Regions from separate parts of the Streptomyces sp. NPDC111744 genome, predicted to be linked through region 1. Evidence: riboswitches for the same ligand, from Rfam matches in the RefSeq annotation. Region 1 holds a riboswitch; each other region holds the start of a gene.
What was found. A riboswitch is a leader RNA that binds a small molecule or an ion and turns the genes downstream of it on or off. The one in region 1 is predicted to bind cyclic di-AMP.
Positions count from the first base shown of each region.

Region 1 (4,206 bases):
GTCCCGAACCGGGGCTCAAGTCGTGTCCCGGGCCGGAGGGGGAACCGCGTCCCCGACCAGTGCCGTCACCGGGTCCGACGGCGGGCCGTCCCACAGAGCGCCGACCACGGACGGTCATGTCTTCTCCGACCGACGTCACCTGCCCGGAGGTACCCCCTTCGCGGCCCGTCAAAGCCGACGGGGTTCAGATCGAGTCGATCCGTACCCCTACATCCGTCCCCTACGAGATCACGCACGAGGACCTCCGCACCCCCCTTCATCCCCTTCGCCGTCCGAACGCCGTTCCCCCGCGCGCGTGGCGCCCACGGACGGACGAGACCGCCCCCGCACCGCTCGAAGACCTCCCCCGCCGAGCTCACCGACCGGACGAGCCCACGCGGCCGCCGGCGCCGACCGCGCCCGATGGGTCATGGACATGCCTCGGTCGGCCGACAGGCCCCGCGACCGTCGAGCGGCCGGCATCCCCCGGGACGGCTGCATCTCCCTCCGGGTGACGGCCCTCGCGCCCGAGCCGCTCAAAGCGGTCGCCGTGCACTCCACGGACGGCCGCTATGACAACGACGCGTGGGGCGGCGGAGGTTCCCCTCTCACGGTGGACACGCGCGCATGGACAGCCGCCTCGCCCGCCGCCGGGTCGGTGGGCCCGCCGATCCCTCCTCCAACGTGACCGGAATCACGTACGCCCGCCGGGGCCCACGCACGTGAACTCCACGCCGGCTCGGAGGACTTGGGCCGACCCGTCGCCGTGGAGGAATCCGAACGGACGTAGCCGACGGGCGCCGACCTCCCGGCCGCGGTCGATCAGCGGACGCGCGTACCCGGACCGTGCAGAGTTCACGAGGGGCGCACCGGAGACGTACACGACCGGATGAACCAGCTGAAACAGATGAACTGGACGAGCAGCGCCCACTGCCCACCCGCATCCGGTCTGGCCCGTCGGTTCGCTTACCGAGCCACAATTCCACCGAATTAGACAATTCGGGCAATACCCGAAATCACCTGTGATGCACGCCACTCTTCTCGCCTCAATTGGGGCAATCCACGCAAATAATGGCGGAGCGCTTTTCCACCGATGCCCGGAAAAACGGACTTCACGAATCCCTCATGTCTGATTTGCCGCGATTGCCACTTCGTGAAGTGGGTCACGTCGGTCGGGAGGCCGTAAAGGCTAGGACGAACCTTTCTTTCCGTTCCCTGTGGGCGAGTTGTGGCTTGGCAGCCGCAAAGGATCAAGTACCCCATACGACTCAGATCAAGGTCAATCGGTGTGTTGTGTGAATCCAGCACTTGTTCCGGACATGTGCTCTCGCATACGTTCCCGCTCGCCGGGCGGACGCCGAATCCTGCCGCCGCCCGTCGTGACCCATCGACGAGTCCATTCGCACGGCAGGAGCGGGGGATCCAGGTAAGTCGCCGGACCGGGCGGCCGACGTCAACGACGGACGTCGTACCGGAACGGCTAGGGGTGAAGTCGCCTCGCCTTCGGGCGGTGCGGCCGGGCACTCCCCGCGCCCGAACCCGACAGCTCACCTCGTAGGCGACGGAGAGGAACTTCGCCATGTCTGCTGCCACTCAGCACCGCCGTCCCCGCCGTAACCGCATCGTCCGCACGCTTGCCATCGCCGGCACCGGCGCCGCCGTTCTCGCCCTCCCGCTCATCGGGGCGACCACCGCCTCCGCCGCCACCTCCACCTCGACGGCCTCGACGACGCTCGCCGGGTACCCGAACAACCTCGACGGCTGGATCCGCGAGTCGCTCGCGATCATGGCCGAGAAGCACATCCCCGGCAGCTACAACGGCATCTACCGCAACGTGATGCGTGAGTCGTCCGGCAACCCGCAGGCCATCAACCTCTGGGACTCCAACGCGGCCGCCGGCATCCCGTCCAAGGGCCTGCTCCAGGTGATCGACCCGACGTTCAAGACCTACCACGTGGACGGCACGTCGTTCGACATCTACGACCCGGTCGCGAACATCACCGCCGCCTGCAACTACGCCGCCGCGCGGTACGGCTCGATGGACAACGTGCACGGCGCGTACTGACCGGCGCCGTCAGCTGAAGAGTCTTTCGAGGACGACGGCGATGCCGTCGTCCTCGTTCGACAAGGTGATCTCGTCGGCCACCGCCTTGAGTTCGGGATGGGCGTTGGCCATGGCCACCCCGTAGGACGCCCAGTCGAACATGGGCACGTCGTTGGGCATGTCACCGAAGGCGACGGCCTGTTCGGGGCTCAGCCCCAGGTGGTCGGCGGCCAGCGCCAGCCCGGTCGCCTTGGTCACCCCGCACGGCTGGAGCTCGACGGTCCCCGGCCCCGACATGGTGACCGTCGCCAGCGATCCCACCACCGCGCGCGCGGTGGCCGCCAGTTCGTCGTCGGAGAGGGTGTGGTGGCGCAGCAGCACCTTGCTGATGGGCGCGCACCACAGGTCGTCACGCCGGTCGACGCGCAGCGCGGGCAGCGTGGGGTGGGGCATCAGATAGCCCGGCTCGATGAGCGTGAGCCCGTCCACGCCGTCCTGGTCGACCGCCGCGTACACCTGTCCGACCTCGGCCTCGATCTTGCCGAGGGCGGTCTCCGCCAGCTCCCGGTCCAGGGTGACCGACCACAGCAGTCGGGCTGTGCCGGCGTCGTACACCTGCGCTCCCTGGCCGCAGACCGCGAGTCCCGTGCAGCCGAGGTCGTCCAGGAGGGGGCGCACTCTCGGCGCGGGGCGCCCGGTCACCACGAGATGCCGGGCGCCGGCCCGGCCGGCCCGCGCGAGCGCGGCGAGCGACCGTTCCGACAGGGTGTCGTCGGCGCGCAGCAGCGTGCCGTCCAGGTCGGTGGCGATCAGTGAGTACGGGGTGGGTGCGACCATGATCAGAGAATACGGACAGCACGCCTCGGAGACTCACTGTGCGTTTCGGCCTCAAGTGGCGCCCGCCGCCTCCGTGATGGGGCGTTGTCAGTGGGCCACGTTACGTTGGCGGTGGGTTGATGGCACCGATCGGACGGGGCGGGCGTAGGACGGACAGACCGGGGGTCTCCCGCGCGCATCTGCTGGAGTCGGCGTCCGACGCGCTGGAGCGGCTTCCGCGGGCGCTGCGGCCGGAGATCTACGCCGTCGTTCCGTATCCGTCGTGTCGACGACGACGAGCGCAGACCGTACGTGGCGGCCGGCGACGACACCGAGAGCCAGTACGAGGCCGAACGGGACCCGGCGGACCCCGGCGAGGCGCGCTGGAACTACGGGCGTTGGCTCCTCGGTGGCTTCGAGATGCTCGGCAACTGTCCTGGGGACCCGGTCGGCGGCGTGCTGTCCACCGAGGAGGTCCGGCGGCTCGGACTCTGGTTCGACGGGGACGGCGAGAACGCCGAACTGGACGCGAGGCGAGCTGTTGGGGCTGCACTTCGCCGACGCGTGCGTACGGCTGACGCATGATCCGCATGCCGGGGGCCGCATCGAGAAGGTCCTCGGGCGACCGCTGCCGGTGGTGGCCTTACATGTACTGCCCGGGAAGGGAGGTCGAGGCCACGGAAGCCGCCAATCCGCCCGGGTCGATCGAGGAGTTCCTGGCCTGGCAGCCGCGGCCGAGGCGGCACAGCCCCGGGGCGGGGGTGGCGGCCCGGCCCGCGGAGGCGGGTGTCGGCCCGGATCCAGGGGCGGCTGGCGGCCTGGCCCCCAGTGCGGGTGGGCGGCGCCGGATCCGGGGCGGTGGGCGGGGCGGGCGTCAGGCGTGGGCAGCCGCCAGGTGTTTGGCCCGCACCTGGGCGCCCGCCTCGGCCGCGAGAGCCGCCGTCTCCAGCGCGGACTGTCCGGCACCGACGACGATCAGTTCCTTGCCGGAGCAGCGGGTCAGGTCGTGGTGCTGGGAGCTGTGTGAGACGGGGCCGTGGGCCCGTCCGCCGCCGCTTTCGCGAGCACCGCGGGGAGATGGGCGAGTCCCGACAGGCCGGTGGCGACGACGACCGCGCGGGCGGTGAACAACTCTCCCGAGTCCAACTTCAGTTCGAACCCGGCCGCCTTGTCGCGGTCCCCGGAGACCACCCGCACCCGCTCCAGCTCGGGCACCAGCTTCTGCTGGAACCACTCGCCGTAGCCGATGAAGGTCTCCACCGGGATGATGTCCTCGTCGGTCACCAGCCTGCGGATGCACGCCGCGTCGCAGTAGTCGGCGAGGGTGTGCCCGCGCTGCGGGCAGTCGAGGTTGGAGGCGGCGGGCG
Region 1 is NZ_JBVKCG010000001.1:788,422-792,627, forward strand. Features, by position in the region: cyclic di-AMP (ydaO/yuaA leader) riboswitch at 1,358-1,555, shown strand; gene ACZ7OO_RS03755 (transglycosylase SLT domain-containing protein) at 1,559-2,044, shown strand; gene ACZ7OO_RS03760 (HAD family hydrolase) at 2,054-2,860, opposite strand; gene ACZ7OO_RS03765 (hypothetical protein) at 3,152-3,424, shown strand; partial or broken gene ACZ7OO_RS03770 (FAD-dependent oxidoreductase) at 3,744-4,206, opposite strand, start outside.

Region 2 (4,206 bases), on a different contig from region 1:
GACCGGCCCGCAGGGCCACGCGCGTGTGCCCCTCGGGAGAGAGGTGCAGCCGGTCGCCGTCCCAGGCCCGCCGGTCCTGCACGGTCTTCAGGGACCACAGGTCGAGGACAGGGCAGCCGTAACGGTCGGCGACGGCCCGGACATGCCCGTTGTAGGTGGCGATCTTGCCGCGCAGATGCTTGAGGACGGGCACGCCACGGGTGTCGAACCCGGTGGTCACCAGTACCGTGCCGACGGCTTCGGTCAGTTGGGCCACGGCCCGCTCGAACCGCTCGGCCACCTCGTCGGGGTCGGTGCCTGGGCGGATGATGTCGTTGCCGCCCGCGCAGAAGGAGACCAGGTCCGGGGCGAGTTCCAGGGCCTGCGGCACCTGGTCCGCCACGACCTGGTCGAGCAGTTTCCCGCGTACCGCGAGGTTGGTGTACTCGAAGTCGCCCTCGGGCCGCCGGTCCGACAGCAGTACCGCGAACCGGTCGGCCCAGCCGACGAACGCCCCGTCGGGGCCGGGGTCGCCGACACCCTCGGTGAAGCTGTCCCCCACCGCCACGTACGACCCGATCACTGATGCCTTGTCACTCTTCGAATCGTCTGCCACATCGGACCATGATTCACCTTTGACTGTGACCTACGCGACCGTAATAAGGGGTTGACTGGCGGTGAGATAAGACACTTCTAAATACTTCACCAAGGTTGGAATAAGGCTCTGATCAGCGACGTTGACGTGATGATCGCCAGACGCCGAAGTCACTGAACCTGAAGTGACTCCAGGTGGTACGGAACGCGAAGTACCCACCCTTGTAGGGCTCCAGGTCGGTGTAGTCGAACACCGGTCGGTCGTTGTTCCACCATTGCACAGCCCCGCCGTCGGAGACGATTCGCACATGGTTGGGCTGGTTCGCGACCAGGAGCGGTTCGGTGTAGTCGTAGACCAGCGGCCGTACGCCGGGCTCGCCGACGTAACGGCGGAGCCTGGTCGTCGTGTTGTAGTTGGCGCCGTAGCCGGCGTAGTACGTCTTCAGGTAGTCGTACTCGGCGAGCGCGCCACCGCGCGGGGTGGCGAACAGGTCGTCAGGGGAACGGACGTCGGTGGCGTTCCAGAAGTTGTTGAGGTCCGAGACGCGGTCGTTGGCGCCGCCCGCCGACACCGGTGTGGCGGTGTACCCCAGGACGTACGGCCCCTCCAGCCGTCGCCGGAACCAGACGGTGGCGCCGGCGGGCACGTCGACCTCCAGGACCCCGTGCGAGGCGGCGACCGTGCCGCCCTGCTCCAGCTCCACGAACCACTGGCCGAGACCGTGGCGGAAGTCGTCGTGGGCGATCAGCCGGCGATGCCGGTGCGCGGCGCTCGCCTGCCCAGCGGGCACGAAGGCCGCGAGGGCGGCTCCGGCGGCCAGGGCTCCGAAGCCTCGGCGGGTGGTCGTCATACGGCGGGTTCCTTCCGTCGGGGCGCGAGTGAGGGCGAGCGCATGAGCGGAAAGCGCTTGCACCCGGCGGGATCACTGTGCCGCCGCCCCGCCTTCGCTGTCGACGACCCGAACACTCCTGTCACGAGAAAGCAACGCGCCGAAGGCCGGACCCGGGGATCGGGGGTCCGGCCTTCGGAGTGCGTGTCAGATCGATGGAGGCGCCGGTTCAGCCGACGGCGAGGCCCTTCGAACGGAGGTAGGCGACCGGGTCGACGTCCGAGCCGTAGTCAGGGGTGGTCCGGATCTCGAAGTGGAGGTGCGGGCCGGTCACGTTGCCGGTGGCACCGGAGAGACCGATCTGCTGGCCCGCGGTCACGGTCTGGCCGACCGAGACGGAGAGCGCGGAGAGGTGGCCGTACTGCGCGTAGTAGCCGTCGGCGAGCCTGATGACGACCTGGTTGCCGTAGGAACCGCCCCAGCCGGCCGTGACGACCGTGCCCGCGCCGACGGCCTTGACCGGGGTGCCGGTCGGGACGACGAAGTCGACGCCGGTGTGGTAACCGCTGGACCACATGCTGCCGGCCACGTGGTAGCCGGTGCCGACCGTGGCACCGGTCACCGGGAGGGTGAAGCCGGAGGCCGTCGTCGTCGACGTGTCCGAGGAGAAGGTCGAGTTCGAGGACGACGACGAGGACGAGGACGAGGAGGGGGTGGACGACCGCGAGTGGGACCACGTCTCGGATCGGGAGTCCGAGTTCGGGGTCCGTGTCGTCGTGGTGTGACGGCCGCCGAGGGTGAGCTTGAGACCGGGGTGGATCAGCGAGGGGTTGTCGCCGACGGCCTGCCGGTTGTCGGCGTAGAGCCGGTGCCAGCCGCCGTCGACGTTCTGCTCGCGGGCGATCTTCGAGAGATAGTCGCCGGGCACCACCGTGTAGGTGTGGTGTGTGGAATTCTCGGTGGCGGAATTCTGAACGGCCGACTTCTGAACGGCGGCCTTCCGTACAGCCGTCTTCTCGATGATCGGAAGCGACTGCGTGGCCTTTTCGGAAACGGACTGCGCGGTGGCCGCGTGGGCGCCGGTCGCCCCCATGAGCGGCAGAGCCAGCGCGGCGCCACCGGTTCCGGCGACGGCCATGGAGCGGGTGAAACGCTGGGTCTTGGGGCGGCGGTGCTTACCCTTCGCGGGCATGACGCATTCCTCTCCGGCGCCTGCGAGGTGAGCTGTCGGGTTCGGGCTGGAGCTGCCCGGCCACGCGGGATGACGTGGCTGTACCCCTAGCCGTCCCGGGAACCGGAACAGGCGGTCATACCTGGTGGGTCCCCCGCTCCTGCCGTGCACGGGTGAGTGTGTGTGGGGATTCCGGGCGGCGGCAGGATTCGGCGTTCCGTCCGGATGCGTGGCGAACGTAAGCGAGCAAGACGCACCCGGACAAGCCATCGGTTCCGGCTGTCCGAGTTTCGCTTGATCCGTTACGGGGATTCCCGGTCGCCCTCCGTGCATCCCGGCTTTCCTCGCTTTCCTGATCCCCTTGAAAAGCACGGGAAGTACGTGGACATGACGAGCGACGGACGGTCACGAATATGACGCTCCTCACGCACGTCACGCCACGTCCCTCTATTCCAGAGCGAGTTGCAATGAAGGAGCCAATTCGGACAGAAGACTCAGATGCGGCGCAGCCGGAGAACTGCCGCATCCAGGTCACCGCGCAGCTCTGTGCGCAGCCCATGATGCAACAGAACAGCACCTCGGTGCACTTCGCCCGTTTCACGGCATTCATACGACGCTGTCGGGTCGAGCCCCTGCAGTCGCAGCGCCGGCATCGGCTCGCCGTAGCTCTGCGCCTGGAGCCAGGCGAGGACCACGGTCTCGTCGCCGAGCGTGTACTGCACCGCGCTGAGCCCGCCGGTCGGCGGCCGCAGCCGGAACTGGTCGCCGCGCTGCACCAGGGGCCGGATGTCCTTGTAGAGCTCCACCCAGCGGCCGGCCTCGGCGAGCTCTTCCTCGGTCCACTGCGAGAGGTCGCCGCCGACGCCGAGCGCCCCCGCCATGGAGCTGACGAAGCGGAAACGCAGCGAGCTGACCCGGCCGTTGAGCTGATGGTTCGGGCTGTCGGTGACCCAGGCGGACATCACCCGGGCGGGGTGGATCTGGCTGAAGCCGTGCTGGATGGCGAGCCGGTCCAGCGGGTCGGTGTTGTCGGAGGTCCACACCTCGTCGGTGCGGCTCATGATGCCGAGGTCGATCCGGCCGCCACCGCCGGAGCAGGACTCGATGGCGACGTTCGGGTGGGCTGCCCGGAGCCGGTCGAGCAGGGCGTACAGCCCGCGGACGTGGTCGACCCACAGGCGCTGCGGGTACGGCTCGCCGGGCCAGCCCGCGTCGGTGAAGCAGCGGTTGAAGTCCCACTTGACGTAGTCGATCGGGGCGCTGGACAGCAGGGTGTCGAGCTGTTCCCAGAGGTACTCCTGGACGTCCTCGCGGGCGAGGTTGAGGACGAGCTGATTGCGTAGTTCCGTCCGCTTCCGTCCCTGCTGGTACTGGACCCAGTCGGGGTGCGCGCGGTACAGGTCGCTGTCCGCGTTGACCATCTCGGGTTCGACCCAGATGCCGAACTGCATACCGAGGGCGTGCACATAGTCCGCGAGGGGCCTGAGCCCGTTCGGGAAGCGGTCGGGGTTGGGCGTCCAGTCGCCGAGGCCCGCGCGGTCGCTGGTGCGGGCGCCGAACCAGCCGTCGTCGACCACGAACAGTTCGACGCCGATCGCGGCGGCCCGCCGGGCGAGGGTGGCCTGCTGCTCC
Region 2 is NZ_JBVKCG010000010.1:251,088-255,293, reverse strand. Features, by position in the region: gene ACZ7OO_RS23755 (SGNH/GDSL hydrolase family protein) at 1-562, opposite strand, end outside; gene ACZ7OO_RS23750 (DUF6250 domain-containing protein) at 708-1,424, opposite strand; gene ACZ7OO_RS23745 (M23 family metallopeptidase) at 1,633-2,595, opposite strand; cyclic di-AMP (ydaO/yuaA leader) riboswitch at 2,600-2,760, opposite strand; gene ACZ7OO_RS23740 (alpha-galactosidase) at 3,069-4,206, opposite strand, start outside.
Region 2: it holds a riboswitch for cyclic di-AMP, as region 1 does, so the genes downstream of both, ACZ7OO_RS23745 (M23 family metallopeptidase) here and ACZ7OO_RS03755 (transglycosylase SLT domain-containing protein) in region 1, are expected to answer to the same signal.

Region 3 (4,206 bases), 190 kb from region 1:
TTGGCGGTGTGCAGGGTCATCAGGGTGATGACGCCGGAGCCGTCCTCGTCCTCGTCGGGGATCTGGTCGGAGTCGGCGACCAGCGCCACCCGCTCCAGGAAGTCGGACAGCCCGCCCGACGCCTCGCCCTCCCCGGACTCCTGCTCGAACTCCAGTGCCACGGAGGCGAGTTCCTGGAGGTTCTCGATCCGGGTCTCGTCCTGCGGGTCGGTGGAGGCCTGCAACTCGGCGAGGTAGCCGGTGCGTTCGAGGATCGCTTCGAGCACGGTGGCCGGTCCGGCGCCGGACTCCACGACCGTACGCAGGTCCTCCATCAGCGTGTTGAACCGCTTGACCGCGTTGGTCGACCGCGCGGCCATGCCGTACGCCTCGTCGACGCGCTTGAGCGCCTGCGGGAAGCTGATCTTCTCGCGCTGGGCGAGGGCGTCGATCATCGCCTCCGCGCGGTCGCCGATACCACGCTTGGGGACGTTGAGGATCCGGCGCAGCGGGACGGAGTCCTCCGGGTTGGCCAGTACGCGCAGATACGCCAGGACGTCCCGGACCTCCTTGCGCTCGTAGAAGCGGACACCGCCGACGACCTTGTAGGGCAGGCCGACGCGGATGAAGATCTCCTCGAAGACACGGGACTGAGCGTTGGTGCGGTAGAAGACGGCGACATCGCCCGCCTTCGCCTCGCCCGCGTCCGTCAGACGGTCTATCTCGTCGGCGACGAACTGCGCCTCGTCGTGCTCGGTGTCGGCGACATAGCCGGTGATCTGCGCGCCCGCGCCGGCGTTGGTCCACAGGTTCTTCGGGCGGCGGGACTCGTTGCGCTCGATGACCGCGTTGGCGGCGGAGAGGATCGTCTGCGTGGAGCGGTAGTTCTGCTCCAGGAGGATCGTCGTCGCGTTCGGGTAGTCCTCCTCGAACTGGAGGATGTTGCGGATCGTCGCGCCCCGGAAGGCGTAGATCGACTGGTCGGCGTCGCCCACCACGCACAGTTCGGCGGGCTGGAGGTCGTGCTCGCCCGGCGGCACGTCGACGGGGTGCTCGGAGGTGCCGACGAGCTCGCGCACGAGTGCGTACTGGGCGTGGTTGGTGTCCTGGTACTCGTCGACCAGGACATGCCGGAAGCGGCGGCGGTAGTGCTCGGCGACGTCCGGGAAGGCGCGCAGCAGGTTGACCGTCGTCATGATCAGGTCGTCGAAGTCCAGGGCGTTCGCCTCGCGCAGCCGCGACTGGTAGAGGGCGTAGGCCTGGGCGAGGGTCTTCTCGAATCCGTCGCTCGCCTGGGCGGCGAAGTCCTCCTCGTCGATCAGCTCGTTCTTGAGGTTGCTGATCTTGGCGCTGAAGGACTTGGGCGGGAAGTGCTTGGGGTCGAGGTCCAGGTCGCGGCAGACCAGGGCCATCAGGCGCTTGGAGTCGGCTGCGTCGTAGATCGAGAAGGAGGAGGTGAAGCCGAGCTTCTTGCTCTCCCTGCGCAGGATCCGCACGCACGCGCTGTGGAAGGTCATCACCCACATCGCGTTCGCGCGCGGGCCGACGAGGTGCTCGACTCGCTCCTTCATCTCGCCCGCGGCCTTGTTGGTGAAGGTGATCGCGAGGATCTGGCCCGGGTGCACCCTCCGCGCGCCGAGCAGATGCGCGATGCGGTGCGTGAGCACGCGCGTCTTGCCGGAGCCGGCACCGGCCACGATGAGCAGCGGGGAGCCGGCGTGCACGACCGCCGCCCGCTGGTTGTCGTTCAGCCCCTCCAGGAGCGCGGCCGGGTCCAGGGCCGGGCGGGCGGCGCCGTCGCGGTAGTAGGCGTCACGGTCCGGAGGCGCGTCGAACTTCCCGCCGAACAGATCGTCCGGAATCGGCTCCGGTACGTGCTCGTCCTCGGGCGGCGGCGGGGACTCCTCCTCGTGGCCGCGCGGGGGCTGGAGGCTCGCCAGGAAGCTGTCGTCAAAGAGGCTGCTCATCGCTCTCCGAGTCTAGGGCGCCCCACCGACAACCGGTCCCCACCCCGGAAACTCGCCCCGGTCACCCAACAGAATCAACCCCTCACGGTCTGCGATCACACGCCGTGAGCATGCGCGCGCCCACCCACCGGGAGCGCGGGCCACTCGACCGCTCCGGACAAGTCACCCCATACCCCGCTTGATCAACCGATCCGGCCGGGCAGCAACACCAAGGTCACGAAAATGTATCGGGCATATCGCACATCAACCTTCACACAGAGCACACGAGTTGGCTAGCGTGCCGACCAGGCCGTACGACCCCCACCGGCGAACGTCGCCGGGCCGCACGGCCTCCGCCGAGTCCAGGGTGCCACCGCGCACCCGGAGCCGGGGACCCACACCGACCTTGGGGTGAATCGGTCCCGACTTCCCACCGGGAGCGAACCGTAGGGCAACCCTTCCGAACCACCCGCCCGAACCCGACAGCTAACTCGGTAGGCGGAGCATGGAAGGAGTCGCCCCCGTTGGCGTCGCACCGCAAGTCGCGTCCGTCCGCAACGCGCGTAGGCATACGCACCCCCGCTCTGGCCACCGCCGCTCTCACCTCCGTGGCCCTGCTCTCCCAGACGGCCAACGCCGCGCCCTCCGAGGACGGCAAGCCCAGCCTGGAGGAGGTCGAGAAGAAGGTCGACGCCCTCTACCGGCAGGCGGAGTCGGCGACCGAGAAGTACAACGCGGCCAAGGAGAAGACCGGCAGGCAGCGCAAGCAGGTCGACACCCTGCTCGACGACGTCGCCGAGCGGACGGACCGGCTCAACAAGGCGCGTGAGGAACTGGGTTCGTTCGCCGCGGCCCAGTACCGGACCGGGGCCAGTGCGCCCGACACGGCGACCTTCCTGCTCGCGGACAGCCCGCAGGACTACTTCGACCAGACGCAGCTGATGAGCCGGCTGACCTCGCGCCAGAAGGACGCGGTCGACGACTACGCCACACAGCAGTCCGCGACCATGAAGAAGCGGCAGGAGGCCGCCAGGAGCCTGGAGACGCTCACCGAGACCCAGAACGACCTCAAGACCGCCAAGACCACCGTCCAGACGAAGCTGGCCTCCGCGCGGGAGCTGCTGTCGCAGCTGACGGCCCAGGAGAAGGCCCGGCTGGCGGAGATCGCGAAGAGGCAGCAGGCGGAGGCGGCGCTCAAGGCGGCGGAGCTCGCGAAGCAGCAGGCGGCGGCCGCGAAGCAGGAAGGTTCGTCGTCATCGACGCCGTCCTCCGGCGGCTCCGCCTCTTCCTCCGCCTCTTCCTCCTCCGACGCCTCCTATGCGACAAAGGCCACCAAGGCGATCGCCTTCGCCCGCGCGCAGATCGGCAAGCCGTACGTCTGGGGCGCCACCGGCCCCGGCTCCTACGACTGCTCCGGCCTCTCCCAGGCCGCCTGGAAGGCCGCCGGCGTCTCCCTGCCGCGCACCACGTACGACCAGGTGAACGCCGGCACGACGGTCTCCCTCGCCGACGCCCAGCCCGGTGACCTGGTCTTCTACGACGACGTCACCCACGTCGGCATCTACATCGGCAACGGCATGATGATCCACGCCCCGAAGCCCGGCGCGTACGTCCGGGAGGAGTCGATCTACTACGGGGGCGAGTCGATCATCCATAGCGTGGTGCGACCGGCCTGAGGGGGCGTGGGCGCGCTAGAAGGGCGTGCCTGGGCCGCACTGGCTCTGGCCTGCGTGGCCCGAGCGGGGCTGGCCGCGGAGTGCGTCGTACGGCTGCTGGAGGACCGTTCGCGGTGGGTGGCGAAGGCGGCGACGCCGGGCTCACTCACGCCGTGGCGGCGACGGCGGTGGCCGGCCGTGCTGGGGTCCACACTGGCGGCGGCCGCCGACGCGGCGCGACTCGCGCCGCCCTCAGGAGGGCTTCCTGAGGGTCACGTCCACAGCACGGCGATGAAGATGTTCGCCATGGTCAGCAGGCCCACCAGGCCGAAGGCGCCCTTCTCCGCCTTCTCGTCGTCCCGTTTCACATAGACGAGCCCGAGGATCACGATCAGCAGCGCGAGCTTCACGCCGATCTTGATCGTGTTGACGTGGTGGTCGTCGGCCTCGTTGAGGCCGACCAGGATCACACCGGTCGCGAGCATGGTGAACGCGCCGTGCAGCATCCCGGGGACGAACCGGGCCGTGCCCTGACCCATCGCCTTCATCTGGGTGAGGAAGCCGCCGAGGAGCGCGGCAATGCCGATGATGTGCAGGCCGACGAAGAGATGGATGAGTACGTCCAT
Region 3 is NZ_JBVKCG010000001.1:602,503-606,708, forward strand. Features, by position in the region: gene pcrA (DNA helicase PcrA) at 1-1,946, opposite strand, end outside; cyclic di-AMP (ydaO/yuaA leader) riboswitch at 2,270-2,441, shown strand; gene ACZ7OO_RS02860 (C40 family peptidase) at 2,450-3,601, shown strand; gene ACZ7OO_RS02865 (hypothetical protein) at 3,853-4,206, opposite strand.
Region 3: it holds a riboswitch for cyclic di-AMP, as region 1 does, so the genes downstream of both, ACZ7OO_RS02860 (C40 family peptidase) here and ACZ7OO_RS03755 (transglycosylase SLT domain-containing protein) in region 1, are expected to answer to the same signal.

Region 4 (4,206 bases), on a different contig from region 1:
GGGGGAGGGCCGCGAGGCGGGGTCGCGCGGTCCGTGAAGAAGATGCGGGGATATCTGGCCGAGCTGATCCACCGGAAGCGGGAGGCGCTGTCCGCCGAGCCCGCCCCCGGTGAGGACCTCATCTCCGGGCTCATCCGGGCCTCCGACGAAGGCGAGCACCTCACCGAGAACGAGGCCGCCGCCATGGCGTTCATCCTCCTGTTCGCCGGCTTCGAGACCACGGTCAACCTCATCGGCAACGGGACGTACGCCCTGCTCACCCATCCGGCACAGCGCCGCCGCCTCCAGGACTCCCTCGCCGCCGGCGAGCGCGGGCTGCTGGAGACCGGGGTCGAGGAACTGCTGCGCTACGACGGGCCGGTGGAGCTGGCCACCTGGCGATTCGCCACCGAGCCGCTCGGCATCGGCGGGCAGCGCATCGCGCCAGGCGACCCGGTCCTCGTCGTACTCGCCGCCGCGGACCGGGACCCGGAGCGGTTCGCCGAGCCGGACACGCTCGACCTCGCACGCCGGGACAACCAGCACCTCGGATACGGCCACGGCATCCACTACTGCCTGGGCGCCCCGCTCGCCCGCCTGGAAGGACAGACCGCGCTCGCCGCCCTCCTCAGCCGCCTCCCCGACCTGCGACTCGCGGTGGCGGAGAGCGAGTTGCGCTGGCGCGGCGGGCTCATCATGCGCGGACTGCGCACGCTCCCCGTGGAGTTCACCCCCCACGGCCGATGAGCCCACCACCGGCATCCACCACCGGCACGCCTCCCTCCGGCCTCCCACCGGCAAAGATGACCACTGTTCAAGTCTGTGATCTTCACGTGATCTGCGCGGCATTAACTTGTGACAAGTGATCGTCTGCCTATACGTTCACCCATCAGTGCGACGCCCCGGCGGGACCCGTCGCCGGTCACCGCTGTCGCTCGAAAGGTTTCCGCATGCTCTCCGGGAACGGTCGTCACCGTCGCCCCCGTCAGGCTCCGGCCATCCTCGTCGCGGCCGGCGTGACCGGCTCCGCCATCGCCATCCCGCTCCTCGGGGCGGCGAGCGCCAACGCGGCCGACGGCAGCACCTGGGACCGGGTGGCCGAGTGCGAGAGCGGCGGCTCCTGGAGCATGGACGCCGGCACCGGCTACTACGGCGGCCTGCAGATGTCCCAGGACGACTGGGACCAGTACGGCGGCCAGGAGTACGCCACCACGCCGGACCAGGCGAGCCGTTCGCAGCAGATCGCCGTCGCCGAGAAGATCCTCGCCGACCAGGGCACCAAGCCCTGGCGGACCTGTGCCCTACTCGCCGGCCTCTCCTCGGACGACGCCTCGGTGAACGTCGACACGGGCCTCGGCGGATCGGACAACACGTCGGGCACATCCGACTCGTCCTCCGGGTTGTCGGATTCGTCCTCTTCATCTGGTTCATCCGGCTCATCGGATTCCGGCTCGTCCAACCCCTCCTTGGGTGCCGCGGACTCCGGAGCCGGCTCCGCCACCCCGTCCCCGAGCGCGAGTGGGGACTCGGGTACGGGCACCCCTGCCGACTCCACCAAGGCGGACAAGTCGAGATCCAACGGCTCCGGCACCTCGAAGGCGAGTGAGAACCCCGTCACGTCCGAAGCTGATGAGTCGGACAATTCATGGCAGACCGGCGGCTCTTGGAGCCTTGTCGACACGGGAGCCGTCAGTGGCGGTGGCAAGCATCGCGGCGGCACGGCGGACGAAAACGTGACAAACGGTCAGAGTGCGACTTCTTCCGGCCGTCACGCCTCCCGTGACGCCGGCACCTACACCGTCCGGGACGGCGACACCCTCGCCTCCATCGCCGACTCCCTTGGCCTCGAAGGAGGATGGCGCGCGCTCTATGCCGCCAACAAGGCCGACATCGGCACCGACCCGAACCACGTCGCCCCCGGTCAGACCCTGAAACTCGGCACCGAAACGAACGCGGACTAGCGGGAGTTGGCGCTCTCGAACCGCCCCACTTAGAAGTCAAATGTCCGGTTTGGCGAAAGTGTGGGATGAGTCTCAGAAGCCCTGATCATCTTTGAAATTCACCTGATCGCCTGTTTACGGTCGAGGCCGCTCGTCACCACGAGCCCCGGCCGTCGCAACGCCGAGTCCTGCCAGCGGCTGCCCGGGAACAGTCGTCGCGTAAAGCGCCGTAGGCAGGAGCGGGGGACCCAAGGTAAGTGCCAGGACCGGTAGTTGAGGCTGCCGTGTCCGGCTCGGGGTGAAGCCGCGCACCGCGAGGTGTGCGGCCGGGCAACTCAACCGGCCCGAACCCGACAGCTCACCTCGCAGGCGTCGGTGAGGGGATCCACCATGCTGTTTTCCGGCAAGGGCAAGCACCGTCGTCCGTCCAAGGCCACCCGCGCCGCCGCGCTCGCCGGCGTCACCGGTGTCGCCATCGCCGCCCCGCTGATGGCGTCCGGCACCGCCTCCGCCGCCACCGCCTCCGAGTGGGACGCCGTCGCCCAGTGCGAGTCCGGCGGCAACTGGGCCATCAACACCGGCAACGGCTACTACGGCGGCCTGCAGTTCTCCGCCTCCACCTGGGCCGCGTACGGCGGCACCCAGTACGCCGCGCAGGCCAACCAGGCCGGCAAGGCGCAGCAGATCGAGATCGCCGAGAAGGTCCTCGCCGCGCAGGGCAAGGGCGCCTGGCCGGTCTGCGGCACGGGCCTGTCCGGCGCCGCCTACACCGGCAGCAGCTCGTCCTCCAGCTCCAGCTCGTCGAACAGCGGCACCAGCAGCCGTACGACCGACACCCAGGCCGCCTCCCGCTCCGCCGAGCGTCCCGCCGCCAAGAAGACCGTCACCACCCCGACCGGCAAGAAGGTCAAGAAGGGCGACGGCGAGTACAAGGTCCTCAAGGGCGACACGCTCAGCTCGATCGCCGAGAAGCACAAGGTCAAGGGCGGCTGGCAGGCGCTGTTCAAGCTGAACAAGGACATCGTCGACGACGCCGACTTCATCTACCCGGGTCAGCAGCTGCACCTGAAGTAAGCGCCCGAAGTAATACGCGGGCGCCGGCTGAAGCACAGCGCCCGCACAGCCGTGCTCCTCATAGTGAGGAGCACGTGCGGGCCACCCCCGTCCCCCACGAGCCCCCGCTCCGGTGCGTTTTCCCCCGAACGCACCGGGGCGGGGTTTCTCATTGCCGTCCGCCTGCCGTCCGCCTGCCGTCCTCGCGCGGTCCTCCCCTTGACCCGCTCTTCTTCCGTTCTTCATCGGGCCCCCCTTTGTTCCGCGCATGAACAATGGGTACCGTCTGTGTGTCCACGGGCCGGTCGGTCGGCTGGCTGACGGCCCCGGGACGGTTAGGCTCTAGTCGCAAGGCTGAGCAAGGGCCGACAAGGCCCGCGTGCGCCCGCACAACCAGCGTCACATCCCAAGAAGGAGATGCTCGTGCCGTCCATCGACGTCGTCGTAGCCCGGGAAATCCTGGACTCCCGAGGCAACCCCACGGTCGAGGTCGAGGTCGGCCTCGACGACGGCAGCACCGGTCGTGCCGCCGTCCCGTCCGGCGCCTCCACGGGCGCCTTCGAGGCCATCGAGCTCCGCGACGGTGACCCCAACCGCTACCTGGGCAAGGGCGTCGAGAAGGCCGTCCTCGCCGTGATCGAGCAGATCGGTCCGGAGCTGGTCGGCTACGACGCCACCGAGCAGCGCCTGATCGACCAGGCCATGTTCGACCTGGACGCCACCGACAACAAGGGCTCGCTCGGCGCCAACGCCATCCTCGGCGTCTCCCTCGCCGTCGCCCACGCCGCCTCCGAGGCCAGCGACCTGCCGCTGTTCCGCTACCTGGGCGGCCCCAACGCGCACCTGCTGCCGGTGCCGATGATGAACATCCTCAACGGCGGCTCGCACGCGGACTCCAACGTGGACATCCAGGAGTTCATGATCGCCCCGATCGGCGCGGAGTCGTTCTCCGAGGCGCTGCGCTGGGGTGCCGAGGTCTACCACACCCTGAAGAAGGTCCTGAAGAACAAGGGCCTGTCCACCGGCCTCGGCGACGAGGGCGGCTTCGCCCCGAACCTGGAGTCCAACCGCGCGGCCCTCGACCTCATCCTCGAGGCGATCAAGCAGGCCGGCTACGTCCCGGGCGAGCAGATCGCGCTGGCGCTCGACGTCGCCGCGTCCGAGTTCTACAAGGACGGCAAGTACGAGTTCGAGGGCAAGTCCCGCTCGGCCGCCGAGATGACCGAGTACTACG
Region 4 is NZ_JBVKCG010000007.1:228,792-232,997, reverse strand. Features, by position in the region: gene ACZ7OO_RS18660 (cytochrome P450 family protein) at 1-726, shown strand, start outside; gene ACZ7OO_RS18655 (transglycosylase family protein) at 930-1,940, shown strand; cyclic di-AMP (ydaO/yuaA leader) riboswitch at 2,135-2,306, shown strand; gene ACZ7OO_RS18650 (transglycosylase family protein) at 2,310-2,993, shown strand; gene eno (phosphopyruvate hydratase) at 3,390-4,206, shown strand, end outside.
Region 4: it holds a riboswitch for cyclic di-AMP, as region 1 does, so the genes downstream of both, ACZ7OO_RS18650 (transglycosylase family protein) here and ACZ7OO_RS03755 (transglycosylase SLT domain-containing protein) in region 1, are expected to answer to the same signal.